3 regions of the Streptomyces sp. NPDC102467 genome follow, and region 2 is predicted to be linked to each of the others. Evidence: riboswitches for the same ligand, from Rfam matches in the RefSeq annotation. Region 2 holds a riboswitch; each other region holds the start of a gene.
What was found. Region 2 has a riboswitch for cyclic di-AMP ahead of ACIREE_RS17685 (M23 family metallopeptidase). Riboswitches for the same ligand answer to the same signal wherever they lie in the genome.

Region 1: linked by a shared signal. The riboswitch ahead of ACIREE_RS28695 (transglycosylase family protein) and the one ahead of ACIREE_RS17685 (M23 family metallopeptidase) in region 2 are both predicted to bind cyclic di-AMP.
Region 3: linked by a shared signal. The riboswitch ahead of ACIREE_RS11650 (C40 family peptidase) and the one ahead of ACIREE_RS17685 (M23 family metallopeptidase) in region 2 are both predicted to bind cyclic di-AMP.

The regions. Positions count from the first base shown of each region.
Region 1 is NZ_JBIWKA010000014.1:180,424-190,766, forward strand. Features, by position in the region: gene ACIREE_RS28680 (nucleoside triphosphate pyrophosphohydrolase) at 1-16, shown strand, start outside; gene ACIREE_RS28685 (cytochrome P450) at 96-1,322, shown strand; gene ACIREE_RS28690 (transglycosylase family protein) at 1,484-2,515, shown strand; cyclic di-AMP (ydaO/yuaA leader) riboswitch at 2,697-2,844, shown strand; gene ACIREE_RS28695 (transglycosylase family protein) at 2,849-3,556, shown strand; gene eno (phosphopyruvate hydratase) at 3,873-5,159, shown strand; gene ACIREE_RS28705 (septum formation initiator family protein) at 5,273-5,767, shown strand; gene ACIREE_RS28710 (DUF501 domain-containing protein) at 5,820-6,344, shown strand; gene ACIREE_RS28715 (exopolyphosphatase) at 6,341-7,285, shown strand; gene ACIREE_RS28720 (NAD(P)/FAD-dependent oxidoreductase) at 7,735-9,135, shown strand; gene ACIREE_RS28725 (class I SAM-dependent methyltransferase) at 9,394-10,343, shown strand, end outside.
Region 2 is NZ_JBIWKA010000008.1:16,820-27,162, reverse strand. Features, by position in the region: gene ACIREE_RS17715 (rodlin) at 1-133, shown strand, start outside; gene ACIREE_RS17710 (rodlin) at 307-714, shown strand; gene ACIREE_RS17705 (hypothetical protein) at 774-1,061, opposite strand; gene ACIREE_RS17700 (alginate lyase family protein) at 1,273-2,499, shown strand; tRNA gene ACIREE_RS17695 (tRNA-Met) at 2,571-2,644, shown strand; gene ACIREE_RS17690 (PP2C family protein-serine/threonine phosphatase) at 2,813-3,913, shown strand; cyclic di-AMP (ydaO/yuaA leader) riboswitch at 4,158-4,315, shown strand; gene ACIREE_RS17685 (M23 family metallopeptidase) at 4,327-5,367, shown strand; gene ACIREE_RS17680 (aldo/keto reductase) at 5,461-6,417, shown strand; gene ACIREE_RS17675 (PrsW family intramembrane metalloprotease) at 6,433-7,737, opposite strand; gene trmB (tRNA (guanosine(46)-N7)-methyltransferase TrmB) at 7,794-8,567, opposite strand; gene lhgO (L-2-hydroxyglutarate oxidase) at 8,639-9,847, opposite strand; gene ACIREE_RS17660 (MFS transporter) at 9,965-10,343, opposite strand, start outside.
Region 3 is NZ_JBIWKA010000005.1:122,148-131,884, forward strand. Features, by position in the region: gene bioD (dethiobiotin synthase) at 1-444, opposite strand, end outside; gene ACIREE_RS11610 (adenosylmethionine--8-amino-7-oxononanoate transaminase) at 451-1,728, opposite strand; gene bioB (biotin synthase BioB) at 1,721-2,875, opposite strand; gene ACIREE_RS11620 (8-amino-7-oxononanoate synthase) at 3,028-4,197, shown strand; gene ACIREE_RS11625 (DUF397 domain-containing protein) at 4,181-4,414, opposite strand; gene ACIREE_RS11630 (helix-turn-helix domain-containing protein) at 4,473-5,324, opposite strand; gene ACIREE_RS11635 (ATP-binding protein) at 5,611-6,069, shown strand; gene ACIREE_RS11640 (LysR family transcriptional regulator) at 6,077-6,997, opposite strand; gene ACIREE_RS11645 (LysE family translocator) at 7,131-7,763, shown strand; gene ACIREE_RS11650 (C40 family peptidase) at 7,852-8,325, opposite strand; cyclic di-AMP (ydaO/yuaA leader) riboswitch at 8,329-8,460, opposite strand; gene ACIREE_RS11655 (hypothetical protein) at 8,866-9,174, opposite strand; gene ACIREE_RS11660 (ATP-dependent Clp protease proteolytic subunit) at 9,182-9,737, opposite strand, start outside.

The DNA of each region.
Region 1 (10,343 bases), on a different contig from region 2:
GCCGGACCGCCCCTAGGGCCGTCCACGGTCGTGTCACCCGCTCCGGGGACGCCGGATACGGTCGGGAGGTGACCGAAAGCCCTGTCCCCGCCGCGATGCCCGAACTCTTCGACTGGGAGTTCGCGACCAACCCCTACCCCGCGTACGCATGGCTGCGCGAGCACGCCCCCGTGCACCGTACGACCCTTCCCAGCGGCGTCGAGGCCTGGCTGGTCACCCGGTACGCGGATGCCCGCCAGGCCCTCGCCGACCAGCGGCTCAGCAAGAATCCGGACCACCACGACGGGCCGTCCCACGCGAAGGGCAAGACGGGTATCCCGGGCGAGCGCAAGGCGGATCTGATGACGCATCTGCTGAACATCGATCCGCCGGACCACACCCGCCTGCGCCGCCTCGTCTCGAAGGCGTTCACCCCGCGCACGGTGGCCGAATTCGCTCCCCGTGTGCAGGAGTTGGCGGACGACCTCATCGACCGCTTCGCGGCGAACGGCGAGGCCGACCTGATCCACGACTTCGCCTTCCCGCTCCCCATCTACGCCATCTGCGACCTGCTCGGCGTCCCGCGCGAGGACCAGGACGACTTCCGGGACTGGGCGGGCATGATGATCCGGCACGGGGGAGGGCCCCGCGGCGGCGTCGCCCGGTCCGTGAAGAAGATGCGCGCCTATCTCGCCGAGCTGATCCACCGCAAGCGCAACGAGCCGGGCGACGACCTGATCTCCGGCCTGATCCGCGCCTCCGACGAAGGTGAGCACCTCACCGAGAACGAGGCCGCGGCCATGGCATTCATCCTGCTTTTCGCCGGTTTCGAAACCACGGTCAATTTGGTCGGTAACGGGGCATATGCCTTGCTTACCCACCCGGAACAGCGCGAGCGACTGCAGCAGGCACTGGCCGAGGGCGACACCGGGCTCCTGGAGACCGGCGTAGAGGAACTGCTGCGCTTCGACGGCCCGGTGGAGCTGGCGACCTGGCGGTTCGCGACGGAGCCGCTCAGCATCGGCGGCCAGGACATCGCCGCCGGCGACCCGGTCCTCGTCGTGCTCGCCGCCGCCGACCGGGACCCGGCGCGCTTCACCGATCCGGACATTCTCGATCTCTCCCGCCGCGACAATCAGCATCTCGGCTACGGCCACGGCATCCACTACTGCCTCGGCGCTCCCCTCGCGCGACTGGAGGGACAGACTGCGCTCCGCACCCTTCTGACGCGCCTTCCGGACCTGCGACTTGCCCAGGATCCCGCCGATTTGCGCTGGCGGGGCGGGCTCATCATGCGCGGACTGCGCACGCTGCCGGTGGAGTTCACACCCCAGCAGAACTGACGACCAGTCAACTCTGTGACTTTGACGTGATCTGCGCTGCATCGACTTGTGACAAGCGTTCGAGTCCCGCTACGTTCACCAGTCATCGCGACACATGCACAACAAGCACCACCACATCACCCGTCGCGTGCTGCTGCATCAGTCTCGCGAAAGGCAACCGCATGCTCTCCGGGAACGGTCGACACCGTCGCCCCCGTCAGGCCCCTGCTCTCGTCGTCGCCGCCGGCGTCACCGGCAGCGTCATCGCGATACCGCTCCTCGCGGCAACCAGCGCGAGCGCCGCCTCCACCACCACCTGGGACAAGCTCGCCGAGTGCGAGTCCGGTGGCCAGTGGAGCCTGAACGCGGGCACCGGCTACTTCGGCGGACTGCAGTTCTCCCAGGAGATGTGGGAGCAGTACGGCGGCCTCGACTACGCGCCGAGCGCCGACGAGGCCAGCCGCTCCCAGCAGATCGCCGTCGCCGAGCAGGCGCTCAAGGCCAAGGGGCCCAGCGCCTGGCCGAGCTGCTCGCTCGTGGCGGGTCTCACCCAGGGCGACGAGTCGGCCGATGTCGACCCGGGCGCGACCGTCTCCCCGCAGGCGTCCGACCCGGCCGATCCCTCCGTCGGGGTCGGGCTCGGGGTGTCGGACGAGCCGTCAGCCGAGGCCTCGGGGGATACCTCCGGTAACACGGCGAGCGGCGATCCGAGTGGCGACTCCAGCGACGAGCCGAGCGGCGACGCAAGTGGCAAGGCAAGTGGAAAGGCGGGCGACAAGGCGGGCGACAGCGCGTCGGATGACGCGTCGGATGACGCCGCAGGCAAAGACGGTGGCGGGTCGGACAAGTCCGGCCGGGCCGACGACCCCACGTCCTCCGCGACGCCGTCCCCTTCCGGCTCCGCTTCCGGTGACTCCGCCTCCGACGAGTCCGGGGCCGACTCCGCCGGCCGCCACCGCGGCGACCCCGCCGCGGACGACACCTCCGACTCCCGTACGGGCGACGGACGGCACGCCTCGCGCGAGGAGGACCGCACCGAGGAGGCGTACACGGTGCGCTCCGGCGACAGTCTCTGGGACATCGCCGACGCTCAGGACGTGCGCGGCGGGTGGGATGCGCTCTACGACCTGAACAAGAAGACGGTCGGCTCCGACCCCGACCTCATCCTTCCTGGTCAGAGTCTGGATCTTGGCCTCGAAACGGTCGAAAAGTAGCGGGAGTTCAGAGACGGTTGGGGCGCGTATGTCCACTTTTGCGAGAGTGAGACATGAGTCTCAAAGACCCTGATCGTCTTTGAAATAGGGCGGATCGACTGCTTACGGTCGTCACCGCTCGCCACAGCGGGCCCCGTTGGACGTCACGCCGAATCCTGCCGACGCCCGTACGGGAACAGTCGACGCGTCAGCGCCGTAGGCAGGAGCGGGGGACCCAAGGTAAGTGCCGGGAAACCGGCTTGGGGTTAAGCCGCGCACAAGGATGCGCGGCCGGACACTCACTGGTCCGAACCCGACAGCTCACCTCGTAGGCGTCGGTGAGGGGATCTCTCCATGCTGCTTTCCAGCAAGGGCAAGCACCGCCGCCCGTCCAAGGCTGTCCGTGTCGCCACGCTCGCCGGCGTCGCCGGTGCCGCTGTCGCCGTCCCGCTGATGGGCGCCACCTCGGCCTCCGCCGCCTCCACCTCCGAGTGGGACGCGGTCGCGCAGTGCGAGTCCGGTGGCAACTGGTCCATCAACACGGGCAACGGTTACACCGGTGGCCTTCAGTTCTCGTCCTCGACCTGGGCCGCGTACGGCGGCACCTCCTACGCGTCCTCCGCGGACCAGGCGTCCAAGGCGCAGCAGATATCGGTCGCCGAGAAGGTTCTCGCCGCGCAGGGCAAGGGTGCCTGGCCGAGCTGTGGCGTGGGCCTGTCCGGCGCCGACACGAGCAACTCCGCCCCGGCCGGATCCTCGTCGGACTCCTCGCAGCAGCAGTCCCAGCCGCAGCAGCAGGAGCGCTCCGACTCCTCCACGACGACCCGCTCCGAGCAGCGCCAGCAGCCGCAGCAGCAGGAGTCGAAGAAGGACACCGTCACCACCCCGACCGGCAAGAAGGTCGAGAAGGGCGACGGCGAGTACAAGGTGAAGACCGGCGACACGCTCAGCAAGATCGCCGACGCGCACGGCACCGACTGGCAGAAGGTGTTCAAGCTCAACAAGGACATCGTCAGCAACGCCGACCTGATCTACCCGGGCCAGCAGCTGCACCTGAAGTAAGCCCGTCCTTCTTATAGGGGCCCTGTTGTTACGGCCTGCCTATAGGAGCGCATGGGGGCTTACAGGGGAGGCGTCGGTTCGGCTCGGCATCGGCGGATGCCGGGTCAGGCCGCCGCTTCACCCCGAGGGCCGCTCGTTTCAGCGACCTCCGTCCCGGCATCCGGGACGGAGGTCGCTGTCTTTGTTCCGTTAAGGAACATTTCGCTGTCGGCGTTGTCCACAAGGCGGGCGGTCGGCTGGCCGATGCCTCGGAGCCGGTTACGCTCATGGGTGCGGGCCACCCTGCCCGCACTGTTGTGTCACATCCCAGAAGGAGATGCTCGTGCCGTCCATCGACGTCGTCGTAGCCCGGGAAATCCTGGACTCCCGAGGCAACCCCACGGTCGAGGTCGAGGTCGGCCTCGACGACGGCAGCACGGGTCGTGCTGCTGTTCCGTCCGGCGCCTCCACCGGTGCCTTCGAGGCCATCGAACTCCGTGACGGTGACCCCAACCGTTACCAGGGCAAGGGCGTCGAGAAGGCCGTCCTCGCCGTCATCGAGCAGATCGGCCCGGAGCTCGTCGGCTACGACGCCACCGAGCAGCGCCTGATCGACCAGGCGATGTTCGACCTGGACGCCACCGACAACAAGGGCTCGCTCGGCGCCAACGCGATCCTGGGCGTCTCCCTCGCCGTGGCGCACGCCGCGTCCGAGGCCAGCGACCTGCCGCTGTTCCGCTACCTCGGTGGCCCGAACGCGCACCTGCTGCCCGTCCCGATGATGAACATCCTGAACGGTGGGTCGCACGCCGACTCCAACGTCGACATCCAGGAATTCATGATCGCCCCGATCGGCGCGGAGTCCTTCTCCGAGGCGCTGCGCTGGGGCACCGAGGTCTACCACACCCTCAAGAAGGTGCTGAAGGCCAAGGGCCTGTCCACCGGTCTCGGCGACGAGGGCGGCTTTGCCCCGAACCTGGACTCGAACCGCGCGGCCCTCGACCTCATCCTCGAGGCGATCAAGGAGGCCGGCTACATCCCCGGCCAGCAGGTCGCTCTCGCGCTCGACGTCGCCGCCTCCGAGTTCTACAAGGACGGCAAGTACCAGTTCGAGGGCAAGGAGCGCTCCGCCGCCGAGATGACGGAGTACTACGAGGAGCTCGTCTCCGCGTACCCGCTCGTCTCCATCGAGGACCCGCTGTACGAGGACGACTGGGCCGGCTGGACCGTCCTCACCGAGAAGCTCGGCGAGAAGGTCCAGATCGTCGGCGACGACCTGTTCGTCACCAACCCGGAGCGCCTCGCCCGCGGCATCGACGAGAACTCGGCCAACGCCCTGCTCGTCAAGGTCAACCAGATCGGCTCGCTGACCGAGACCCTGGACGCCGTCGAGCTGGCCCAGCGCAACGGGTTCAAGTGCATGATGTCCCACCGCTCCGGCGAGACCGAGGACGTCACCATCGCCGACCTGGCCGTCGCCACGAACTGCGGCCAGATCAAGACCGGCGCCCCGGCCCGCTCCGAGCGCGTCGCCAAGTACAACCAGCTGCTGCGCATCGAGGAGATCCTGGACGACGCGGCGGTCTACGCCGGTCGTTCGGCCTTCCCGCGCTACAAGGGCTGACCCGCCCCCGCGTGAGCCGGTAGTTCCGTACGTCCCCGCACTCGGTCCCGTACCGTGTGCGGGGACGTACGTACGTAGGCAGCCGGACAGTCAGACGGGGAGGCGGACAGGCGATGCCGGGAAAGCTCCGAAGCAGGGGCCGCGACGACTCGGCCCGCTTCTCCACGGCCACCCGGCTGCGCGTGCTCGGCGAGCAGACCGCGGAGCGCGTCTACCGCTCGCAGAACAAGCGCCAGGCCCGCCGCTCCCGCCTCACCGGGCGGGCCGCGCTGCTCGCCCTCGTCGTCTGCACGCTCGTGGTCGCCCTCGCGTACCCGATAAGGCAGTACGTGTCCCAGCGCGGCGAGATCGCGGACCTGCAGCGCCAGCAGCAGGAGGCGAAGGACCGGGTCGACCGGCTCCGGGACGAGAAGGCCCGCTGGCAGGACGACGCGTACGCCGAGCAGCGGATCCGCGAGCGCCTGCACATGGTGATGCCGGGCGAGACCGGGTACGTGGTGCCCGACGCGCGGTCCACCGCGGCGGAGCGCGCCGAGCAGGGCGAGACCGACCGTCCCTGGTACTCGAACGTCTGGGACGGCGTCGACAAGGCCGACCGGGCAAACTGACCGCCGTACCGCCCCCGCCCCTTCCCCGCACACACCGAAGTGAAAGACAGGCATGGAAACGCCCCCGCCCCAGACCGAGTCCACGGCGCCCACGGACGCCGACATCCGCGCGTTCCAGGAGCAGCTCGGCCGCCCGCCGCGCGGCCTGCGGGCCATCGCGCACCGCTGCCCCTGCGGCAACCCGGATGTCGTCGAGACGGCCCCGCGGCTCGAGGACGGCACGCCGTTCCCGACGACGTTCTACCTGACGTGCCCGCGCGCGGCCTCGGCCATCGGCACGCTGGAGGCGAACGGCGTGATGAAGGAGATGACGGAGCGCCTGGGCACGGACCCCGAGCTGGCGCGGCAGTACCGCGCGGCCCACGAGGACTACATCGCGCGCCGTGACGCCATGGAGGTCCTGGAGAACTTCCCGAGTGCGGGCGGCATGCCGGACCGCGTGAAGTGCCTGCACGTCCTGGTGGCGCACTCGCTGGCGGCAGGGCCGGGTGTGAACCCGCTGGGCGACGAGGCGATCGCGATGCTGCCGCAGTGGTGGAAGAAGGGCGCGTGCGTGTCGGCGGAGGTGACGGAGTGACCCGGGTCGCCGCCATCGACTGCGGTACGAACTCGATCCGTCTCCTCGTCGCGGACGCGGACCCGGAGACGAGCGAACTGATCGATCTGGACCGCCGGATGACGATCGTGCGGCTCGGTCAGGGCGTCGACCGGACGGGGCGCCTGGCCCCCGAGGCGCTGGAGCGCACGTTCGCGGCCTGCCGCGAGTACGCCGCCGTGATCAAGGAGCACGGCGCGGAGCGCATCCGCTTCGTGGCCACGTCCGCGTCCCGCGACGCCTCGAACCGGGACGACTTCGTCCGCGGCGTCCTGGACATCCTCGGCGTCGAGCCGGAGGTCATCACCGGTGACGAGGAGGCGGCCTTCTCCTTCACGGGTGCGACCAAAGAGCTGACGGGCCGCGCCGACCTGGACAAGCCCTACCTGGTCGTGGACATCGGCGGCGGCTCGACGGAGTTCGTCGTCGGAGACGAGCAGGTCCGCGCCGCCCACTCCGTCGACATCGGCTGCGTACGGATGACGGAGCGTCACCTGGTCGCGGCGGACGGCTCGGTCACCGACCCGCCGGCGCCCGAGCAGATCGAGGCGATCCGCGAGGACATCGTCGCGGCTCTTGACCTGGTGACGCAGCTGGTCCCGCTGACCGAGGCCCGCACACTGGTCGGCCTGGCCGGCTCGGTCACGACGGTGGCGGCGCTCGCGCTCGGCCTGAGCGCGTACGACTCGGCCGCGATCCACCACTCCCGCGTCTCCTACGAGAAGGTCGCGGAGCTCACGGACTGGCTGCTGACGTCCACGCACGACCAGCGCGCGCTGCACCCGGTGATCCACCCGGGCCGCGTCGACGTCATCGCATCCGGGGCCCTCGTGCTGCGTCTGATCATGGAGTGGACCGGCGCCCGCGAGGTGGTCGTCAGCGAGCACGACATCCTCGACGGCATCGCCTGGTCCATCGCCTGACCGAGGGGCCGGACCTGGCGTCGGATTCGGGCCCGGAGCGCCCTCGCCTGAGCGTGTCGCGTACCGTCTGAGCACCATGAACGGGGCCCGCGACACGCTCCGGCGACACCCCGTCGGGAAACTTCGTGAACTTCTTCACAAGGAAATCGGTCCCGTTGGACGCAGTTTTTTGACCGTGGGCCCGTTCGGGGCTGTCCACGGGCTCCGGCGGGAGGGGTGGCCGGGGTTACGGGAGCGTTGCGCGGAGGTGAGAACCGGGAGTGGTTCAGTGGGTCCGAATGCTCACCGTGGCTGCTCAAGAGGGGTGAGCAACGACCGGCGGCGGACCGTGGTTCCCTCTGTCGACCATGACCTGGGTCACGTGGGCGGCGAAGTGTAGCAGAGGCCCCACCCATCCTTGTGAAGGGGCGCACGAGCACCCCCCTCCAGACGGGTGGATACTCGATGGCATGAGCACCACGGAGCGTCCCAGGATCCTCATTGTCGGGGGTGGGTACGTAGGCCTGTACGCGGCGCGACGCATCCTGAAGAAGATGCGTTACGCGGAAGCGACCGTCACGGTCGTCGACCCGCGCTCGTACATGACGTACCAGCCCTTCCTCCCCGAGACCGCCGCCGGCAGCATCTCGCCGCGCAACGTCGTCGTCCCGCTGCGACGCGCTGTGCCGGGAGCCGAGATTCTCACCGGCCGCGTCACCACCATCGACCAGGACCGCAAGGTCGCTTCGGTCGCCCCGCTCGTCGGCGAGGCGTACGAGGTGCCCTTCGACTACCTGGTGATCGCGCTCGGCGCGGTCTCCCGCACCTTCCCGACCCCCGGCCTGGCCGAGGTGGGCATCGGTATGAAGGGTGTCGAGGAGGCCATCGGCCTGCGCAACCACGTGCTCGAGCAGCTCGACAAGGCCGAGTCCACGACGGACGAGGAGATCCGCCGCAAGGCGCTCACCTTCGTCTTCGTCGGTGGCGGCTTCGCGGGCGCCGAGACGATCGGTGAGGTCGAGGACCTGGCACGCGACGCGGCGAAGTTCTACAAGAACGTGAAGCGCGAGGACATGCGCTTCATCCTGGTCGACGCCGCCGACAAGGTGCTGCCCGAGGTGGGCCCGGAGCTCGGCGTCTACGGCCGCAAGCACCTGGAGTCCCGCGGTATCGAGGTCTACCTCAGCACCACGATGCCCTCCTGCGTGGACGGTCACGTCGTGCTGAGCAACGGCCTGGAGGCCGACTCCAACACGATCGTGTGGACCGCCGGCGTCAAGCCGAACCCGGCGCTCGCCCGCTTCGGTCTCCCGCTCGGCCCCCGCGGTCACGTGGACACCAGCGAGAAGCTTCAGGTCCAGGGCACCGACTACATCTGGGCCGCGGGCGACAACGCCCAGGTCCCGGACCTCGTCGGCCGCGCCGCGGGCAACCCGAACGCCTGGTGCCCGCCGAACGCCCAGCACGCGATGCGTCAGGCCAAGGTCCTCGCCGACAACGTGGTCTCCGGTATGCGGGGCTTCCCGCAGGGCGACTACAAGCACGCCAACAAGGGTGCGGTGGCGGGTCTCGGCCTCCACAAGGGCGTCGCGATGATCGTCATGGGCAAGATGAAGATCAAGCTCAAGGGCCGTCTTGCCTGGTACATGCACCGTGGCTACCACGGCATGGCCATGCCGACGTACAACCGCAAGATCCGTGTGATCGCCGAGTGGACGATCAACATGTTCCAGAAGCGCGACATCACCGCGCTCGGCGCCCTGGAGACTCCGCGCGAGGAGTTCTACGAGGCCGCCAAGCCGGCTCCGGCGCCCAAGCCGGCCGCCGAGAAGGTGCCGGAGAAGGTCGAGGAGAAGGCCAAGGCCTCCTGACCTCAGGGCTTCTGAGCTCGTCGTGGTCGGCGTAGCTGGTCGTAGCTTCTCGTAGTGCTCGTGCAGTACACGCCCGAAGGGGTCGGCCGCCATCCGTGGTGCGGACGGCCCCTTCGGGCTTTTTCGCGACCATGTACGTGGTGGCTACAAGTATTTTGCCGATCCGTGACGCAATAACGGGACTGCGGAAGCGGCTACTTGGTGTTTACGTGTAGTTGGACCGGTCCGGGATTTACCCCTGTCACGGAGGTGTGCGCCATGCAGGACGCCGCACAGCGGCTGAAGAACATCGCCGAGCAGCTGCTCGACGCCGAACTCCCGGTGCGGCTTCGCGCCTGGGACGGTTCGGAGGCAGGTCCCCCGGACGCCCCCGTGCTCGTGGTGCGGAGCCGTCGCGCCCTGCGCCGCCTGCTGTGGAAGCCGGGCGAGCTGGGTCTGGCCCGCGCCTGGGTCGCCGGTGACCTGGACGTCGAGGGCGACCTCTACGAGGCGCTCGACGTCATCGCCGGACTGCTCTGGGAGCGGGATCCGGACGCGGAGGGCGAGCGCAGAAGCCTCGTCGAGACGCTGAAGGATCCCAAGGTGCGGGCCGCGGTCGCCGACCTCGCGAAACTGGCGGGACCGTTCCTGCCGCCCGCCCCGCCCGCCGAGGAGATGCGCCGCAGGAGCCGCCTCCACCGGCATACCAAGGGCAGCGACAAGCAGGCCATCAGCCACCACTACGACGTCGGCAACGACTTCTACGAGCTGGTCCTCGGCCCGTCGATGGTCTACTCGTGCGCGTACTGGGAATCGCCCGACGCCACGCTCGAATCCGCCCAGCACGACAAGCTGGAGCTGATCTCCCGCAAGCTGGACCTCAAGCCCGGCATGCGCCTCCTCGACGTCGGCTGCGGCTGGGGCTCCATGGCCATCCACGCCGCCCGTGAGCACGGCGTGAGCGTCGTCGGCGTCACGCTCTCCCAGGAGCAGGCCGCGTACGCCAGGAAGCGCGTCGCCGAGGAGGGCCTCACCGACCGCGTCGAGATCCGGGTGCAGGACTACCGCGACGTGCGGGACGGCCCGTACGACGCGATCTCCTCGATCGGGATGGCCGAGCACGTCGGCTCGGAGCGCTACCTGGAGTACGCGACCGACCTGTACGCTCTGCTCGAGCCCGGCGGCCGGCTGCTCAACCACCAGATCGCCCGGCGGCCCCAGGAGGACGA
Region 2 (10,343 bases):
CATCCCGATCCTGTCGGCCCCGCAGAACCAGCAGTGTGTCGAGAACTCGACGCAGGCCAAGGGTGACGAGCCGCTGTCGCACATCCTGGACGACATCCCGGTCCTTTCCGGCAACGGAACCGGTAACCACTGATCCGTATGCCGTACGCGTTGGGCCGCCGGGACCGGCGGCCCAACTTTGTTTTTCGAGTGCTCGCGTAGTTCGCAGGTATTACGCCGAATGGGTCAGGGTTCGCAACTGTCGCAATCCTGGCCAGTTGTCTATGCGTAGCTCCGTAACGGAGTTCGCTCATGAAGGGAATTCGCATGAAGAAGCTGTGGGCAACCGCAACGATTGCCGCTTCCGTCGCCGGCCTGTCGGCGGTGGCTGCTCCCCAGGCTCTGGCCATCGGTGACGACGGGGCCACCACGTCGGCCAGCGGCAACGGCGCCCAGCAGGCGTACGGCAACTCCTCTGCCAAGGGGGACCAGAGCCCGCAGCTCACCCTGGTCCAGGGCACGCTGAACAAGCTCTGTGTCGGCCTGCCGGTCAAGGCGAACGTCCAGAACATCGTGGGTCTGGTCAACGTCGGCGTCCAGGACATCCCGGTCCTGTCGGCCCCGCAGAACCAGCAGTGCTCGGAGAACGCGACGCAGGCCAAGGAAGACGAGCCGCTGTCGCACATCCTGGACGACATCCCGGTCCTCGCGGGCAACGGCGTGCAGAACCACTGACACACCTGAGGGGCAGCTGCTGAGCGCAGCTGCCCCTCACGCGTGTCCGGATGCCCTGGTCAGCTGCCGAGCAGGTTGGTGACCGGCGCCACCAGGTCCGTGACCTGGTGCAGCTCGCTCAGCTTGTTCAACTGGTTGAGGCCTTGGAGCTGCTCGGCCGTACGGGGCACCTCGTCGCGGTGCGCGGCGGGCACGGCCATGGTGGAGACCGCGTCCAGCGTCGCGGTGGGGGAGATCATGTTGCTGGACGGGTCGGGCAGCGTGGCGGCCCCCGCGGCCGGTGCGGCGATCGCGGTGGAGCCGACTGCGAGCAGAACCGCGGTGATAACTCGTCGAGTTGAGGTCATGTCTCCATAACTGCACGCAGGACATGGCGGACACGGGACAAGGAAGCCCCCCACTCGACAGGTCTAAACGCCGGTCGGCCGTGCGACAGGACCGTGCGACGGCCGGGTGGCCGGGCTCCCGACCGGCGCAACAGATCCTGCGCCGCCGGCCCGCACGGGTCACGCTGCCAGTGACCGAACCGGAGGTACCGGAGGCATGGCGAGGTATGGCATGGCAGCGGGCAGGCGGGCGCGCAACGTATCGCTGGGGTTCCTCGTCCCGGCTCTGATGGGCGCCGTCGCGGCGTGCGGCTCGTCGGCCGGCACCGCCGCGGACGTCGCGGCACACCCCGACACCCGCCCCGCCGGCCACGCCTTCGCGCACCCCGGCGTGCTGGTCGGCACGGCGCAGCTGACGGCCGTCCGCGACCACGTCGCCCGTAAGGAAGAGCCGTGGCTGTCGGCGTACAAGGAGATGAGCACGAGCAAGTACGCCGCCCTCGACTACAAGGCGAAGCCGTACGCCGTCGTTCGGTGCCCGCCCGACACCCGGCCGGGCCAGGGCTGCGTGGAGGAGCGCGAGGACGCCATCGCCGCCTACACCCAGGCGCTGCTCTGGAACATCACCCGTGACAAGGCCCACGCCGTCAAGGCCGTGCAGATCCTGGACGCCTGGGCGGGCACGGTGAAGCGGCACACCGAGGGCAACGCCGGGCTGCAGACCGCCTGGGCCGCCACGTCGTGGGCGAAGGCCGCCGAGCTGATGCAGTACACGTACGACGGCTGGCCCGACGGCCAGGAGCTGAAGTTCCAGCGGATGCTGCGCGACGCCTACCTGCCCGGGGTGCGCGGCGGTTCCGCCGACTTCAACGGCAACTGGGACCTGGTCATGGCCGACGCCACCATGAGCGTGGCGGTCCACTTGAACGACCGGGCCGCCTTCGACCAGGCCGTGCAGCACTTCAGGACCCGCGTCCCCGCGTACTTCTACCTCTCCTCCGACGGGCCGCTGCCGGTGCGGCCCGCGGGCAGTGACATCGACACCCCGCAGAAGCTACAGACGTACTGGTTCGGGCAGAAGACGTTCAAGGACGGGCTCGCCCAGGAAACCTGCCGCAACTTCAAGCACGCCAGTTACTCGCTCGCCGCGACCTCCCACATCGCCGAGACCGCCTGGCACCAGGGCCTCGACCTGTACGGAGAGGTGAAGGACCGGCTCGCGGCGGCGCTGGAGTTCCACTCCAAGTACCAGCTCGGCGCCACCGCCCCGGCCTGGCTGTGCGGTGGCAAGGTGCAGCGGGACATGGGGCCCGACACCGAAGTGGCGCTCAGCCATCTCCGGGGACGCCTCGGGATGGAGCTTCCGGAGACCGAGAAACTCACCCGGCAGCAGCGGCCCGAGGGCACGGACGATTTGTTCGTGGCATGGGAAACGCTCACGCACGCGCAGGCCGCATAGCGGCCGCCGCCGTGGCCGCGGGGAGCGATTGGCTTTCACCGTCCCGGATGGCGTAGTGTTGCATTCATCGCCGCGGGGTGGAGCAGCTCGGTAGCTCGCTGGGCTCATAACCCAGAGGTCGCAGGTTCAAATCCTGTCCCCGCTACTGAAGGCAGAGGCCGGAATCTTTCGAGATTCCGGCCTCTGCCTGTTTGCGGGCCTCGGTGGCTTTACGGGATTGACCCGGACGGAGCAGTAATGCTCGCCCCCGGCCCGCCTTCCGGGAACCCTTGGTGAGACGCCGGGTATCGGCCGCGGACGTGGCGGGAGACAAGTGGTGGGGCAGCGAGGAGGGCGGCACGGACTCGGGGCGGATTCCGTCGCCACGCGTGCCTTTCTCCGCGTGCTGCCCCTGCTGCTGATCGTCGGCGGTGCGGTCTACGAGTACTGCACGCCGTCCGGGTTCGCAGGGTCTCCCCTGTTCAGCGCGGCGCCCCTGGTCGTCGCCCCGTTCTTCTCGCTGGGCAGCACGATCATGGCCGGGGCCGTCTCGATCGGCGCCATCGTCGCCGTACACCTCAGATACTCGTTCCACTCCGACGTCTACACCGAGATGGCCACCGTGGCCACGGTGTGCGTCCTGGCCTGCTTCATCAACCGGATCGTGCGCCGCGGCGACGAGCAACTCGCCTCGGCGTGGCAGATCGCGGAGGCGGCCCAGCTCGCGGTGTTGCCGGAGCCGGCCGGGCGGATCGGCGGCCTGGCCATCGCGGCCCGGTACGAGGCGGCGCAGGCCGACGCGTTCATCGGCGGCGACCTGTACGCGGTGCAGGACACTCCGCACGGCGTGCGGCTCGTGGTCGGGGACGTACGCGGGAAGGGCATGGGTGCGGTCGCCGCCGTGGCCGTCGTCATCGGCGCGTTCCGTGAGGCCGCCGAGCAGGAGGGCAGCCTGGAGGCGGTCGCCCAGCGCCTGGAGCGGGCGCTGGCCCGGGAGGGCGGCCGGCGCCGCGGCATCGACGACTTCGAGGGCTTCACCACCGCGGTGCTCGCCGAGATCCCGCACGGCGGCGACGTCCTGCGCATCCTGAACCGCGGGCATCCCGAGCCGATCGTGGTGCTCGGCGACGGCACGGTCCAGGTGATCGAGCCCGCCGAGGCGGCGCTGCCGCTCGGCCTGGGCGAGCTCGGCTCCTGGCCGGACCGGGCCACCGAGGCCGGCTTCCCGCCCGCGGCGACGCTGCTGCTCTTCACCGACGGGCTCTCCGAGGCGCGGAACGCGAGGGGCGTCTTCTACGACCCCGCGGCCCGGCTCGCCGGCCGCGTCTTCCCTGGGCCGGGGGAGCTTCTCGCGACGCTGGCCGAAGAGGTACGCCTGCACACCGGGGGCGGCGCCAGTGACGACATGGCGCTGCTCGCCGTACGGCGTCCTTGATCGATGTCACGAGGGGTGACCGCACGACACCACTGCGCATAACAATTGACACTACGTCAGAAACTGACGGGTTTGGGATGCGCCGGAACCGGCGGTCAACTCGCCCGATTGCGCCCGCTCGTGCCCCGTTAAGTCCAGGCCGTGAACGTGAACGATCAATGGGAACGGCTTGGAATTACTGTCGGCTGTCTATTAACGTTCGATAACGCAGCGCGGTCGTCCCAGCCGTCACTAGCGACGGCTCCGTGCGCACACGCTTAATCCCGAAAGGGAGCCGGGGAACCACCAACTTGGGGTGAATCAGGCATCGTTCCGTCGCTTTTCGGGCGCCGGACGTGCTCGTAGGAGACCTTCCTGCTCCGAACCCGTCAGCTAACCCGGTAGGCGAGAAGGAAGGAAAGGAGAGCGCCCCCGTGGCGTCGAACCGCCCTGCCCCCGAGTTCTCCGGATTCTCCGCCGACCCCGCCGATGGCGGGTTCGGTGTCGAGCAGGAGACCTGGGAGGAGTGGAATCCCACCGAGGAGTCCGTCCGTCCCGTCCGCGGCAAACACCGCGTAGCCCGGCAGCGCGGCGGCCTCGCGCGCAGCTCCACGGTCCTCGGTGTCGGCGTGATCGCCGCCGTCGGCGCGGGCGGCATCGCCAGCGCGCAGGGCGGCAAGCCCGCCGTCCACATCTCCATGCCCGACCTCTCGGCGGTCAAGGACTCGCTGCCCGAGGCGAAGTCGCTGCCCGGCGTGGGTGCGCTCATATCCGACGGCTCCGACTCCTCGTCCGGCGCCGCCTCGGCCACCCCGCTCACCACGGTGGGCAACGGGCAGTCGGACGCGGGCGAGACGCTGCGCGCCCGCATCATGCAGCAGGCCGAGACCCAGCAGAACGCCGCCGACGCCACGGCGCAGGCCGCGGTTCAGAAGGCCGCCGCCGAGCAGGCCGCCGAGGAAGCGTCGGCGAAGCAGGAGAAGGCCGAGGCCAAGGCCGCCGCCGACAAGAAGAAGGCGGCGGAGGAGGCCAAGAAGAAGGCCGAGGCCGAGCGCCTCGCCAAGCTGGCCAAGAGCTTCAAGCTCCCCGTCGCCTCGTACACCATCACCGGCACCTTCGGGCAGCCCGGATCCATGTGGTCCTCCGGCTACCACACGGGCCTCGACTTCGCGGCTTCCACGGGTACGCCGATCTACGCCGTCCACAGCGGCACCGTCACCGAGGCCGGCTGGGCGGGCGCGTACGGCTACCGCACGATCATCACCCTCGACGACGGCACCGAGCTGTGGTTCTGCCACCAGTCCTCGCTCAACGTCAGCGCCGGACAGAAGGTCTCCACCGGCGACGTCATCGGCCGCGTCGGCGCCACCGGCAATGTCACCGGGCCCCACCTCCACCTGGAGGTCCACCCCGGCGGGGACGCCACCGGCATCGACCCGGCGGTGTGGCTGCGCGGCAAGGGCCTCACTCCCTGAGCCCTGTCCGCCCCTGCGGAACACGGGTACGGAACACGGGTACGGAACACCGTGTCCGGAATACCAGGTTCCGTAGGGGCGTTGAAGTCGGGCATGACTTCTTCTCCCGCACTGCGCAAGCTCGGCTCCTCCGACCTGGAGGTCTTCCCGCTCTCCCTCGGCGGGAACGTGTTCGGCTGGACCGCCGACGAGGCCGCCTCCTTCGCGGTGCTCGACGCCTACACCGCCGGGGGCGGCAACTTCATCGACACGGCGGACTCGTACTCGGCCTGGATCGAGGGGAACAAGGGCGGTGAGTCGGAGACCGTCATCGGCAAGTGGGTCAAGGCCCGCGGCAACCGCGACGACGTCGTCATCGCCACCAAGGTCGCCCGCCACCCCGACTTCAAGGGCCTGCGCGGCGCCAACATCAAGGCCGCAGCCGACGCCTCCCTCACGCGCCTGGGCACCGATTACATCGACCTGTACTACACGCACTTCGACGACGACGAGACGATCCCCGTCGAGGAGATCATCGGCGCGCTCGACGAGCTCGTGAAGGCGGGCAAGGTGCGCAACATCGCCGCGTCGAACATCTCGCCCGAGCGCCTCCAGGAGTCCCTCGACTTCTCCGACCGCGAGGGCCTCGCCCGGTACGTCGCGATCCAGCCCCACTACAACCTCGTCTCACGCGACACGTACGAGGGCGCCCGGCAGGACATCGCCTCCCGCGCCGGGCTCGCCGCCGTCCCGTACTACGCGCTGGCCGCCGGCTTCCTGACCGGCAAGTACCGGCCCGGCGTCACGGTCGACAGCGCGCGGGCCGGAGGCGCGGCCAAGCACCTGGAGACCGAGCGCGGCCGACAGGTGCTGACCGCCCTCGACGAGATCGCGGGGGCCCGCGGCGCCGAGATCGCCACGGTCGCCCTGGCCTGGCTCGCCGCGCAGCCCACCGTGGCGGCGCCGATCGCGTCCGCGCGCACGGTCGAGCAGCTGCCCGCGCTGCTCGCGGTCGCGGACCTGGAGCTCACGGACGCGGAGCTCGGCCGCCTCACGACGGCCTCCGCCTGACGTCTTGGAAGGGCCTCAGTAGCGGTACGGGTTGTACGCGGGTCCCTGCGGCATCGGTCCCGCGTACACCGGCGGCCGCCACATCGGGGCCGCGACCTGGGAGGCGTAGGCGAGCGCGGACCGCGCGTAGCCGCGCCGCTCCCACAGCGCGTCGAGCAACTCCCGCTCCCGTACGACGAAATCGGCGCCGGCCCGGCCCTTGTGGCCGCGGCGCCTGAGCAGCGCGAGCGACGTCGCGTACCGCTCGTACTCGGCGACCGCCGTCTCCGCCTCCTTGCCTCCGTAGTACGCGGCGTACTCCCGGGCCAGGCGGCGGGCCTTGAGCGAGCCGAGGGCGAACGGCTCGGGCGGCGCGAGCCAGCCCGCGGCGACATAGGCGGGCAGTTCATCTCTCACTGTGCGCAGCTCGCGGTGGCGTACGTACACCGCGAGCCAGGTGACGAGGCCGAACACCGGCACCATGAACGCCGCGTACACCGCGAAGAACCCGTACTCGCCGAAGGACGACGAGCCGTTCCAGAACGCGTGCATGCCCATCGCGGCGAGCAGCCCGGCGAGCGGCAGGAGCACGCGGCGGACCCGGCCGCGGTCGGGCGCCATGACCGCGGCGATCCCGAAACCGATGCCGGTGAGCACCGTGAACAGCGGGTGCGCGAACGGCGACATCACGATGCGCACGAAGAACGTCGCCGCCGTCACCGAGGTCAGGCCGGGGCCCGTGCCGGTCAGCTGGTCGGTGCCGAACGCGTTGCCCAGATACAGGATGTTCTCGGTGAACGCGAAGCCGGTCGCGGTGACCCCGGCGATCACCACGCCGTCGACGATGCCGGTGAAGTCCCGTCTGCGGAACAGGAAGACGAGCAGCACGGCCGCGGCCTTCGCGGACTCCTCCACGACGGGGGCTATGACGGTGGCGCCGAGAGTGTCGGCGCCGGTCGGGTCGGCGGTGGCGGTCTCGATCCAGCGGGTCGCGAAACTGTTCGCGACGATCGCTATCAGGGCCGCCGCGCAGGCGCCCCAGGCGAAGGCGAAGAGCAGGTTCCGCCAGGGCCCGGGCCGCACCCGGTCCAGCCAGCGGAACGCGGATATCAGCAGCGGCACGGGCAGCACGGCCAGGCCGAGCCCGACCAGGAAACCCTCCGTGCCGGTCTGCTCCCGCACCAGCGCCGCGATGACCGCGCCGGACAGCGCGAGCAGCGTGGCGAGACCAGCGGCCCGCACACCTTTCCGTTCCCACCAGCGGGGATGCGGAACCGCGCCGGCCGGCCGGGTGCCGGGGGCGGGGTCCTGGTGAGGCGGGCAGCCGGGATACGAAGCCACTCGTTGACCCTAACGAGGGATGCGGCGGGCCGCGACGGGGCCCAGGTCCCTTCTCGCTACCGGCGGCGGAACAGCAGGTCGTGCACCACGTGCCCCTTGTCCAGACCCTGGCCCTCGAAGCGGGTCAGCGGGCGGAACGCGGGACGTGGCGCGAAGCCCCCGTCGGGCCGGGTGTTCTCGTAGTCGGGGTGGGCGGTGAGCACCTCGAGCATCTGCTCCGCGTACTCCTCCCAGTCCGTCGCGCAGTGCACCAGCGCTCCGGGCCTGAGCGGCCCGGCCACCTGGTCCAGGAACTCCGGCTGGATCAGCCGGCGCTTGTGGTGCCGCGCCTTCGGCCACGGGTCGGGGAAGTAGACGCGCAGCCCGTCGAGGCTGTCGTCGGGCAGCATCGCGCGCAGCAGGATGATCGCGTCGCCGTTGGCCACCCGTACGTTCGTCATGCCGCCGCGCTCGGCCAGGTTCAGCAGATTGCCCTGGCCCGGTGTGTGGACGTCGACCGCGAGGATGCCCGTCGACGGGTCATCGGCCGCCATCTGCGCCGTGGCCTCGCCCATGCCGAAGCCGATCTCCAGGACGACCCGGTCGAGGCCGGGGAAGAGCTCGGCGAGATCGAGGACGCGCTGCCCGTCGATGTCCAGGCCCCACCGGGACCACAGCCGCTGCAACGCGTCGGCCTGCGTGAGGCTGACCCTGCTGCGGCGCGGCTGGAAGCTGCGGATACGCCGCTCGAAGTGCGATCCGGCCGGGTCGGGCCGCGGCCCGTCGGGGAAGCGCGGCTCGTTCGGGCGCACGGGCGGGGCGGGGGGCTTGGGCGATTCGGACTCAGACACAGTGGGGGCGATTTTACGGGTTCGCGGCACGGCCGGGGTGCGGGGCGCCGCGCCGGGGGCTCGGACAGGTCCTAGACCGGGCCGAGCGCGTCGAGAGCCCGGCGGGCCACCTCCCTGCCGATGGGCAGGGCGGCCGTCGCCGCGGGGGACGGCGCGTTCAGCACATGGACCGTGCGGGCGCCCTCCCGGATCAGGAAGTCGTCGACCAGCGTCCCGTCCCGCAGCACCGCCTGCGCCCGCACCCCTGCGGGCGCCGCGATCAGGTCGTCCGGCGTGACCGCGGGCACCAGCCGGCGCACCGCGTCGGTGAACGCGCGCTTCGACGCGGAACGCAGCAGCTCCCCGGCCCCGTACCGCCAATGGCGCCGCGCGACCTGCCACGAGCCGGGCCAGGCCAGCGTCCCCGCCAGCTCCCGGGGCCGCACGACGCCCCAGTCGTACCCCTCCCTGGCGAGCGCGGGCACCGCGTTCGGCCCGACGTGGACGCTGCCTTCGATGCCGCGCGTCAGATGCACGCCGAGGAAGGGGAACGCCGGATCCGGCACCGGGTACACGAGCCCGCGCACCAGCTCGGGTCTGGCCAGGTCGAAGTACTCGCCGCGGAACGGCACGATGCGCATCCCCGGGCCGTCCCCGGCGAGCCGGGCGACCTGGTCGCAGCGCAGCCCCGCGCAGTTGACGAGGACCTTGCCGCGGACGACGTCCCCGGCGGCGGTCCGGGCGGCGACCCCCAGCGCGGGCCGCCGGTCGATCTGTACGACGTCCGCCCCGTACCGGATGTCGGCGCCGGACGCCTCCGCGAGGTGCTCGGCGACCGCGCGGTAGTCGGCGATGCCGGTGCTCGCCACGTGGATGGCGGCCAGGCCCCGCACCTCGGGCTCGTACTCCTGGATCTGCGCGGGACCGAGCTCACGCACCGCGATCCCGTTCTCCCTGCCGCGCTGGGCGAGCGCGTGCAGGCGGGGCAGCTCGTCCCGGTCCGTGGCGACGATCAGCTTTCCGGTGACCGCGTGCGCGATCCCGTACTCCACGCAGAACTTGACCATCTCGGCGGCGCCGCGCGCCGCGAACCGCGCCTTGAGCGAGCCGGGCCGGTAATAGACCCCGCTGTGGATCACCCCGCTGTTGCGCCCCGTCTGGTGCCTGGCCGGGCCCGATTCCTTCTCCAGGACGACGACGCGCGTGCCCGGTGCGGCGCGCGAGACGGCATACGCGGTGGCGAGCCCGACGATCCCGCCGCCGACCACCAGCACATCCCCGTCGTACGCAGCCGTCCTCACCGGACCTCACCTCCTGCCCTGCATCTTGCCCGACGCCACTGACAATCCATGCGGGACAAGGGGCACGGCCCGAGGTCGGCCCTCCGGATCAGGCCGGTGCCGTCCGTGTCGTCCGGATCAGGCCGGTGCCATCAGGAGCGGCCGGGCCCGCTCCCGCAACTCGACCACCTGCGGCTCGTCGCCGTACGGCTCCAGGCGGTGCAGCAGGTCCTTCACGTACTCCGTGGTCCGCGCGGACGAGATGCGTCCCGCGACCTCCAGGGCGCGGGTCCCCTGCTCGCACGCGGCGTCCAGGTTCCCCGACTCCAGCTCGGCCACCGCCGACACCACGAGGCGTAAGCCGTGCGAGCGCTGGAACTCCTCGGTGGGCCGCGACAGCGCCTGCTCCGTGAACCTGCGCACCTGCCGGGGCGCCTTCAGGTCCCGGTAGCACTCGGCGGCGTCCGCGGCGAACCGGTCGTAGGAGTAGAAGCCCAGCCAAGAAGGATCGCTGTCG
Region 3 (9,737 bases), on a different contig from region 2:
GAGCCCCGCCTGCGCGACCACCAGGACGGGCGCCCCGAGCAGCCGTGCCGCGTCGGCGAGCGTCGACCCCTGCGCGTCGAAGTGCACCAACAGCCCGCCCGCGCCCTCGACGAGCACCAGATCATGCGAAGCCGCCAACTTCTCGGCCGCCTCCGCGACGTGAGCGGGCCGCACCGGAGCGAGTCCGGCCCGCGCCGCGGCCGTCCCCGGCGCAAGCGGCTCCGGATACCGCCCCAGCTCGACCGGCGTCACCGCGGGCCCCGCGAGCCGCACCACTTCGTCGACATCCCCGGGCTCACCCGGCGCGAGGCCGGTCTGCGCGGGCTTGAGCACGGCCACCGAGCGCCCCGCGCGCACCGCGGCGGCGGCCACCGCGGCCGTCGTCACCGTCTTGCCGATCTCGGTCCCGGTCCCCGTGACCACCAGTACCGTCGAACTCGCCATCCCCGCTCATCCCTCCCGCGCGGCCGCGCACACCGCGCGCCCGATCCGGGCCAGATCCTCGTCACCGGTGACATACGGCGGCATCGTGTAGACGAGATCGCGGAACGGCCGCAGCCAGACACCTTCTGCGATCGCCGCGCGCGTCGCCGCCGCCATGTCCACCTCGTGGTCCAGCTGCACGACGCCGATGGCGCCGAGCACACGTACCTCGCGAACTCCCGGCATTTCCATGGCGCCTGACAAGGCGTCACGCAACCCGGCCTCGATCCGTTTTACCTCCGCCTGCCAGTCCTGGCCGAGCAGCAGGTCGATCGAGGCGCAAGCCACCGCCGCGGCCAGCGGATTGCCCATGAACGTCGGCCCGTGCGCGAGCACCGGCACCTCGCCCCGGGAGATCCCGTCGGCCACCCGCGCCGTGCACAGCGTCGCCGCCTGCGTCAGATAGCCGCCGGTCAGCGCCTTGCCGACACACATCACATCCGGCGTCACCGCCGCGTGCCCGGCCGCGAACAGCGTGCCCGTGCGCCCGAAACCGGTGGCGATCTCGTCGAACACCAGCAGCACGTCGTGCGCGTCGCATGCCTCCCGCAGCACCCGCAGATACGTGGGGGAGTGGAACCGCATCCCGCCCGCGCCCTGCACCACGGGCTCCACGATGACGGCGGCCAGCTCGTGCGCATGCCGTCCGATCAGCTCCCGCAGATGCTCCGCGTACGACTCCTCGTACGCGCTCGGCGGCGCGTCCGCGAAGACCTGCTCCTGCAGCACCCCCGCCCAGAGCCCGTGCATCCCGCCCTCCGGGTCGCACACGGACATCGGCTGCCAGGTGTCGCCGTGGTAGCCGCCGCGCCAGGTCAGCATCCGCCGCTTCTCGGGCCGGCCGAGCGAGCGCCAGTACTGCAGGCACATCTTGAGGGCGACCTCCACCGACACCGAGCCGGAGTCGGCGAGGAACACGTGCTCAAGGCCGTCCGGCGACATGTCGACAAGCCGCTTTGCCAGCCCGATGGCGGGCTCGTGCGTGAGCCCGCCGAACATCACATGGCTCATCCGCTCCAACTGGCCGCGCGCCGCGTCATTGAGCACCGGGTGGTTGTACCCGTGGATCGCCGACCACCACGAGGACATGCCGTCCACCAGCTCACCGTGCCCGGCGACCCGCAGCCGCACCCCGGCCGCCGACTCGACGACCAGGGGCTGCTGCCGGCCCGGCATGGGACCGTACGGGTGCCAGACATGCTGCCGGTCCAGCGCCAGCAGCTCGTCCACGCGCGGATCAGGCATTGGGCGCGACATCCGTCCCCGCGCCGCGGCGGCGTACGGCCACCAGATCGGTACGCGCCTCGGGCACCTCGACCTGTGCACCCACCGAGCCGCAGCCGGAATCGGAGGCGGAATCGGAGGCGCACACCGAACCGCACCCGCCGCCCCGGTGCTCGGGCAGCGTCACCTCGTCGGTGCCCTCCACCTCGAACCCGGCGTCCGCGATCATCTCCAGGTCCGCCCGGCCGGCCTGTCCCTCACTCGTCAAGTAGTCACCCAGGAAGATGGAGTTGGCGATGTGCAGGGCCAGCGGCTGCATCGAGCGCAGATGCACCTCGCGCCCGCCCGCGATCCGCACCTCCACGTCCGGGCAGACGAAGCGGACCATGGCCAGAATCCGCAGGCAGCGCTGCGGGGTGAGGTTCCACTCCTTGGCCAGTGGTGTCCCCTCGAAGGGGATCAGGAAGTTCACCGGCACCGAGTCCGGGTCCAGCGCACGCAGCCCGAACACCACGTCGACCAGGTCCTCGTCGCTCTCGCCCATGCCCGCGATCAGGCCGGAACAGGCCGAGAGACCGGCCGCGTGCGCCTTCTGTACGGTGTCGATCCGGTCCGCATACGTGTGCGTCGTCGTGATGTCGCCGTACGTCGCCTCGGACGTGTTGAGGTTGTGGTTGTACGCGTCCGCCCCCGCCCCGCGCAGCCGTTCCGCCTGTCCGTCGGAGAGCAGACCGAGACAGGCGCACACCTCGACGTCCTCGTTGTCGGACTTGATCGCGTCGATCGTCTTCGCGACCCGGTCCACGTCCTTGTCCGTCGGCCCGCGCCCGCTCGCCACCAGACAGACCCGCTTGGCGCCGCCCGCGACCCCGGCGGCCGCCGCCTTGGACGCCTCATCGGGCTTCAGCCACGTGTACTTGAGGATCTCCGCCTTCGAGCCGAGGCGCTGCGAACAGTACGAGCAGTCCTCCGGGCAGAGCCCCGACTTCAGGTTCACCAGATAGTTGAGCTTGACCCGGCGCCCGAACCACGTGCGGCGCACCTTTCCGGCCGCGGCCACCACGTCGAGCAGGTCGTCGTCCGACGTCGCCAGCACGGCGAGCGCCTCTTCACGGCTCGGCAGTTCGCGCCGCAGCCCCTTGTCCACCAGCGTGTTCAGCAGGTCCATGGCGTCAGATCTTGGCCTATGGGGACGCCCCTGCGAAAGGAGACTTCGTACAAAGGAGAGCGTTCGACGTGTGGGTATTGCCACACCCTGACCCTGTGGCGGCCCGAATAGGGTCTGTGCGTTACCTACAAAACCTGCAACCAGAGGGAGTCATGGCCACAGCCCCCGTTCGTGCGTTCGGCTGGCTCGACGAGGAGCGCCGCGCCCGCGAAGCCGCCGGACTCGTCCGCACCCTGCGCCCCCGCCCGGCCGACTCCCCGCTGCTCGACCTCGCGAGCAACGATTATCTGGGTCTGGCCCGCCACCCCGAGGTCGTCGAGGGCGCCGCCGAGGCCGCACGCCGCTGGGGCGGCGGGGCGACCGGCTCCCGGCTGGTCACCGGCACCACCGAGCTGCATGTCCGCCTCGAGCGGGAACTGGCCGACTTCTGCGGATTCGAGGCCGCGCTCGTCCTCTCCTCCGGTTACGCGGCGAACCTCGCCGCGGTCACCGCGCTCGCCCCGCACGGTTCACTGATCGTGTCCGACGCGGCCAACCATGCCTCCCTCATCGACGGCTGCCGACTGGCCCGCGGCGCCACCCAGGTCGTGCCGCACGCCGACCCCGCCGCTGTCCGCAAGGCCCTCGGTACGCACGACGGACCCGCCGCGGTCGTCTCGGACACCGTTTTCTCCGTCGACGGGGACCGGGCGCCACTCGCCGAACTGGCCGCTGTGTGCCGCGAGTTCGGGGCGGGGCTGCTGGTCGACGACGCGCACGGTCTCGGTGTGCTCGGGGCCGGCGGCCGCGGCGCCCCGCACGCGGCGGGCCTGGCCGGAGCGCCGGACACCGTCGCCACCGTCACCCTCTCCAAGTCCTTCGGCAGTCAGGGCGGCGCGGTCCTCGGCCCGGCCCGGGTCATCGACCATCTCGTGAACGCGGCCCGTACGTTCATCTTCGATACCGGGCTCGCCCCGGCGGCGGCCGGCGCCGCCCTGGCCGCGTTGCGTCTGCTGCGCCGCGAACCGGAGCGCGCGGACCGGGCCCGCGAGGTGGCGACGTCTCTGCATCAACTGCTCACCGGCACGGGCCTGTTGGCGGTGCGGCCGGACGCGGCGGTCGTCTCGGTGCGCGCGCCCTCGCCCGATGAAGCGGTGCGCTGGGCCGCGGACTGCCGGGCGGCGGGACTCTCGGTGGGCTGCTTCCGCCCGCCGTCGGTGCCCGACGGCATCTCGCGACTGCGGCTGACCGCCCGCGCCGACCTCACCGACGAACAACTCGGCGAGGCGGTACGGGTGATCAGCCGCACTGCTCCCAACAGCGCTTTCAGCACAGGGAGTTGACGAACCCCTCCCAGGCGGAGGGTGCGAACAGCAGGGCGGGCCCCGTGGTGTTCTTGGAGTCACGGACGGCCATCAGTCCGGACGTGGGCCCCGAGGTCTGGGGGGCTGTCTCGACGCAGTTGTTGGCGCCGGTGCTGCGGCTGCTGCGCCGCCACCGTGCGCCGCTCAGCGACGAGCTGGAGGGAACGGAAGGAACGTGCCGAGGCAGTGCATTCATGGTGCCCCCTTACGCAGTGCCGGCCCGTGGCGAGGTGTCGGCGTCCTCGTCCGCTCGGTTACCCGGCGATCCGTGCGATGAATTCCAACGAGTCCTCGGGCGAAAGTGCGCGGAGGAGAAGGGTGTCAAAGGCCTCTGTGTATGCCTTGAGGTCTTCTTTCCGCTCGAGGTAGAGGCTACTCGTCAAATGGTCGAGAACAACCACATCCAGATCGGATGTGTTCGGAAATGAGAACACAACGAAAGGGCCACTGAGGCCGATGTGGCCACCCGCAGAGAAGGGAAGCACCTGAATTTGGACATGCGGCATTTGTGCCGCCTCGGCCAGGTGCGCCACCTGCCGTCGCAGGATGCCGGACCCACCCACCTCGCGCCGTAACACCCCTTCGTCGAGCACCGCGCTCAGCTGGAGAGGCGGCTGCGCCCGCAGCACATCCTGACGCGCGAGCCGCACCTCCACCAGCGCCTCGATGTGCTGGTCCGGCATCCCCGCCAGCACCGAACGGGTCACCGCCCGCGCGTACTCGGGCGTCTGCAACAACCCCGGCACCACGCTCGTCTCCAGCGTCCGGATCCGGCAGGCCTGCGATTCGAGGCTGATGAAATCGCGGTAGGAAGGCGGCAATAGCCCCCGATAAGCGTGCCACCAATGGTGTCCGCCAGTATCTTCCGCACCTGCCAATGCGACCACGAGCTCCCGCTGCCGCGGATTCTTCGTCTCGAATGCGTCGAGCAGGCGCAGCACATCCGCTGCCTTCACGCCACTGCGTCCTGTCTCGATCCGGCTCACCTTCGACTGGTGCCAGCCGACCAGCCGGGCCGCCTGGCCACTGGTCAGTCCGGCCTGTACGCGCAACGCGCGCAGTTCGGCACCGAGTTTGCGACGGCGGACCGCGGGACCGTACTTCATGTTGACTCCTCAACGTCCTCGGGTCGCCCGGCCGGGGCTCCTTCCTGGCCCGTGCGAAGCGACTCCTGATCAGACGGTAGAGGAACCGGCGTGCGCTCGCCCAAATACGGTCTCTCGTCGCAGAGTTCACCGCTTCGAGCGACAGATATATGCATATCTTGGGGGATCAGCAGCACGGAAGGGCATCCAAGTGGCACTCTGGCGCGAAGCAGAAGTCGGAGGCCGCACGCCAGCGAACCGCCAGAGTCGACAGGCGCGGCCCCGGTGGGAAAGGGACGACGTCGCCATGGCAGACCACCTGGAAGCATCCGTCACGCTGCCGAGCGAACCCGCCTCGGTCTCCGCGGCCCGCCGGTACGTGAGCCACGTACTGTCGGAGTGGGGCATGCCGGGGGACACCGACGCGGCCGACACCGTCCGGCTGATCGTGTCGGAACTCGCGACCAACGCCGTGCAGCACACCCTGGGCATGTCGCCCACCTTCACCGTCGACCTGGAACTCGAACACGACGAGCGGCTGCGCATCGGCGTCACCGACAGCCACCCGCGCTACCCCAAGCGACTGCCCGCCGCCGTCCAGCAGGACAACGGCCGCGGCATGGTGATCATCCGCTGCCTCACCGCGGAGTGCGGCGGACGGCTTTCGGTGTCGCCGACCCCGGAGGGCGGCAAGACCGTATGGATCGCACTGCCATGGATCGCCGCCGCAAAGGACAACAACGTGCCGCCCGCTGCTGCCTGTTGACGCTCCGTCAGTGTGAAGAGCGGCCGAACGCCCCGCGCAGGAGCGCCCGGAAGCTGTCGACCGCCGGGTTCGTGTCGTCCGCCCGGTGCACCACCGACACCGTCCGCCGCAGGTCCCCCGGTTCGAGATGCCGTACGCCGAGCGGCGTCGCCGACATCCGCGCCACCATCTCCGGCACCACCGCCACACCGAGCCCGGCACTTACCAGCGCGCACACCAGCGCGTAACTCGGCGTCTCCACCAGCACCGACGGTGTCGCTCCGGCCCGCGCAAGCGCCGCCTCGACGCCCTGCCGCGGCGGATGGTTCGGTGCCATGCTGATCAGCGCCTGCCCCGCCAGCTCGGCCGGCGGCAGTCGCGTCGTCCCCGCCGTCCCCGCCGTCAGCGCCTGTCCGGGAGCCGTCACCAGCACCAACTCCTCTACGAGGACGGGTTCCTGGACCACGGAAGAGGGCACCGCCACGGGCTCGGAGGGCGCATAAGTGTGAGTGAGCGCCACATCGACGGTGCCGGCCGCCACCGCGGCGACCCCGAGCGGTGGCTCGTACCCGGCGACCGTCAACTCCACATCCGGATGGGCCCTGCGGAACGCGGTCAGCGCCGGCGGCAGCAGATGCATCCCCGCCGTCGTGAACGTACCGAGCCGCAGCCGCCCGCCCGACAGGCCGGCGAGCCGCGCCAGCTCGTGCCGGGCCCGCGCCATCTCGTCGAGCACCCGCCGCGCCGTCTCCACCAGCACCTCGCCGGCACCCGTCAGCCGGGCGCCCCTGTGGTGCCGCACGAGCAGTGCCGTCCCTGCCTCCCGCTCCAACTTCGCGAGCTGCTGCGAGAGCGCGGGCACGGTATATCCCAGGCGTTGGGCCGCCCGGGTGATCGAACCGGCCTCGGAGACCGCCACCAGCGCGGCGAGCCGCGTCGGGTCGTACATGGGCCGCCTCCGAAGCCGTACGGAATCCCACCGGAGCCCCGCGCGCGAAGGCCCCGGCCTTAAGCGTTGCTTTAGGCAGACTCAGGATATTGCACATACCTGCTGAAGGCCGGGCTCGGGCAGGCTGAAGTGCATGGACGCTCAACTGGTCGCCTTCACCGGCGTCGCCGCGGGCATGGTGGCCCTGCCCGGCGCGGACTTCACGGTCGTCGTGCGCAACTCCATGGTCTCGCGCCGCGCCGGAGTCGCCTGCGCCCTCGGAGTCGCCTGCGGCCTGCTCGTCCACACCGCGCTGGCCGTCGCCGGCCTCGCCGCGGTCCTCACCGCCGTACCCACGCTGTTCGGCGCCCTGCGACTCGCGGGGGGTGCGTACGTCCTCTACCTGGGCGCGAAGACACTGCAGTCGGCGCTGCGCCCCCTGCGGGAGCGGGCCGACGACGGGGCCGGCCCGGAGCGGGGCCCGGCCGGCGGCGCGCTGCGGCAGGGCTTCCTGACCAACACGCTCAATCCGAAAGCGCCGATCACGTTCTTGAGCGTGCTGCCGCAGTTCGTGCCCGCGGGCAGCCCCGCCCTTCCGCGAACGGCCGTTCTTTCGGCGATCGTGGTGGCGCTCGCGCTGCTCTGGTTCCCGGCCGTGGCCCTGCTCGTGGACCGGCTCGGCCGGTGGCTGCGCAGGCCGCGCACGGCCCGCGCCGTGGAGGCCGTCACCGGGAGCGCGCTGGTGCTCCTGGCCCTGGCCCTCCTTCTGGAGCCGCTGATCGCGTGAGAGGCCGCGTGAGGGGCCGCGTGGGAGGCCGCGTGGGGACGGGCCCGGCGCCGGGCCCGTCCCCACGGGCCGCTCCGTGCGGCGGGGGTCAGCGCACCCGGCCGTACCAGACGCTCCGCGTCCAGATCCTCTCCAGCCGCACCACCGCGCCGGTCTTGGGCGAATGCCAGATCCGTCCCTTCCCGGCGTAGATGCCGACGTGGTAGACGCTCCGGCCCGAGTGGAAGAAGACCAGGTCACCCGTCCTGCGGTGGGACGAGGAGACATGACGGGTCTTGTTGTACTGCTGCGCGGCGGTGCGGGGCAGCTTCTTGCCCGCCCGCTTGAACGAATAGAGCGTCAGGCCCGAGCAGTCGAACCGGTGCGGGCCCGTGGCGCCCCACCTGTACGGCGATCCCTTCTTGGAGGCCGCGACCCTCAATGCCTTGGTCGAAGCCGTAGCCGCCGACGCCTCGGACGCGGCGCCGGGGACCATGAGTCCGGCTCCTGCGACGGCGAGGGTGAGGACCGACGCGGTGCCGGCCCGGGCCAGCAGCGAGGGAACACGATTGAGCGCAGACATGCGCAACCCTTCGTCAGCCGCCTGTGAAGGGTGACCTGTCGGGTTCGGGCAGGCGAAGATGCCCGGCCGCATGGTGCGGCTTCACCCCAAGGGCCCCTCGGGCACCACCTCCGTCGAGGTGGGCCGGTGGCCCGTCGTACCTGGGTCCTCCACTCCTGCCGATGCACTTCTGTCGACCTGGCATCCGCACGGCGGCAGGACTCGGCGTCCGCACGGACCGCCCCGCCGCGGCGGCGGGGGCTTGTCGTCGGAGGGATCTTCACGCACATGTGGAGCCGAAACCGAGTTGAACCGGCGGTAAGTGAGGCTGCTCACGCTTGACCCGTTCAGGTGGACAGTCCTGCTTCCGGGCCGCGCCCGCGACACCTGACCACGCTCGTACCAGGGGCGGAACGTGTCATTCCGGCGTCCGCGTACCGCCGGAGCGCAACTCTGACCGTCTTGATGATGTATGAGTGTCTAGGCCATTTGGTGGTACACCATCTGGGCCGTTTCGGCTCGGGCGCAGACAGTTTGCGCGAGCCGCGACTCCCTGCGATCTCAACTGACCGCTTCTGGCGGCAAAGTGACTCTCTGTGTACGCCTCTCGCCATCCAGGACGCGCAGAGCCCGCGTCAGGGTTGGCGCGTGCACCTCGCTCTCGCCCCGCCGGTGCATCAGCTCCAAGGCGTCCCGCAGCGCCGACGCCCGCCCGACGAGCGCTTGCGCCGCCCGCAGCCCTCGGTAGGTGTGGTCGCCGCGCGCCGGGTTGATCCGCGCGATCAGATCGACCACCGCCAGGTAGCTGTCCACCAGCTCGCACTCGGCGCGGGTCAGGGCGGGCAGCGGCGGCAGTTCGGGTGGAAACACCGGCATGTCACCTCGCGCCCTGTGCGCCGAGCGTGGCCTTGCGGCTCCGCAGCACCTGGTCCACCAGGCCGTACTCCAGGGCCTGGTGGGCGTCGAGCACGGTGTCCCGCTCGATGTCCAGGCCGACCTGGTCCTTCGCCCGCCCCGAGTGCCGCGCGAGCAACTCCTCCAACTGCTCCCGCATACGCGCCATTTCGCGTGCCTGGATCTCCAGATCGGTGGGCTGGCCCTGTGCCGGCTCGGGCAGCGCCGGCTGGTCGAGCACCACGCGCGCGCCGGGCAGCATCATCCGCTTGCCCGGCGCCCCGGCGGCGAGCAGCACCGCGGCGACGGACGCGGCCTGCCCCAGGCACGTCGTCTCCACGTCACAACTGACGTACTGCATCGTGTCGTAGAGCGCCGTCATCGCGCTGAACGAGCCGCCGGGGGAGTTGATGTACAGCGAGATGTCCTGGTCCGGCGCCGTGTATTCGAGGTGCATGAACTGCGCCATCACATCGTTGGCGGACGTGTCGTCGATCGGCGTCCCGAGGAAAACGATGCGCTCCTCCAAGAGCTTCGAG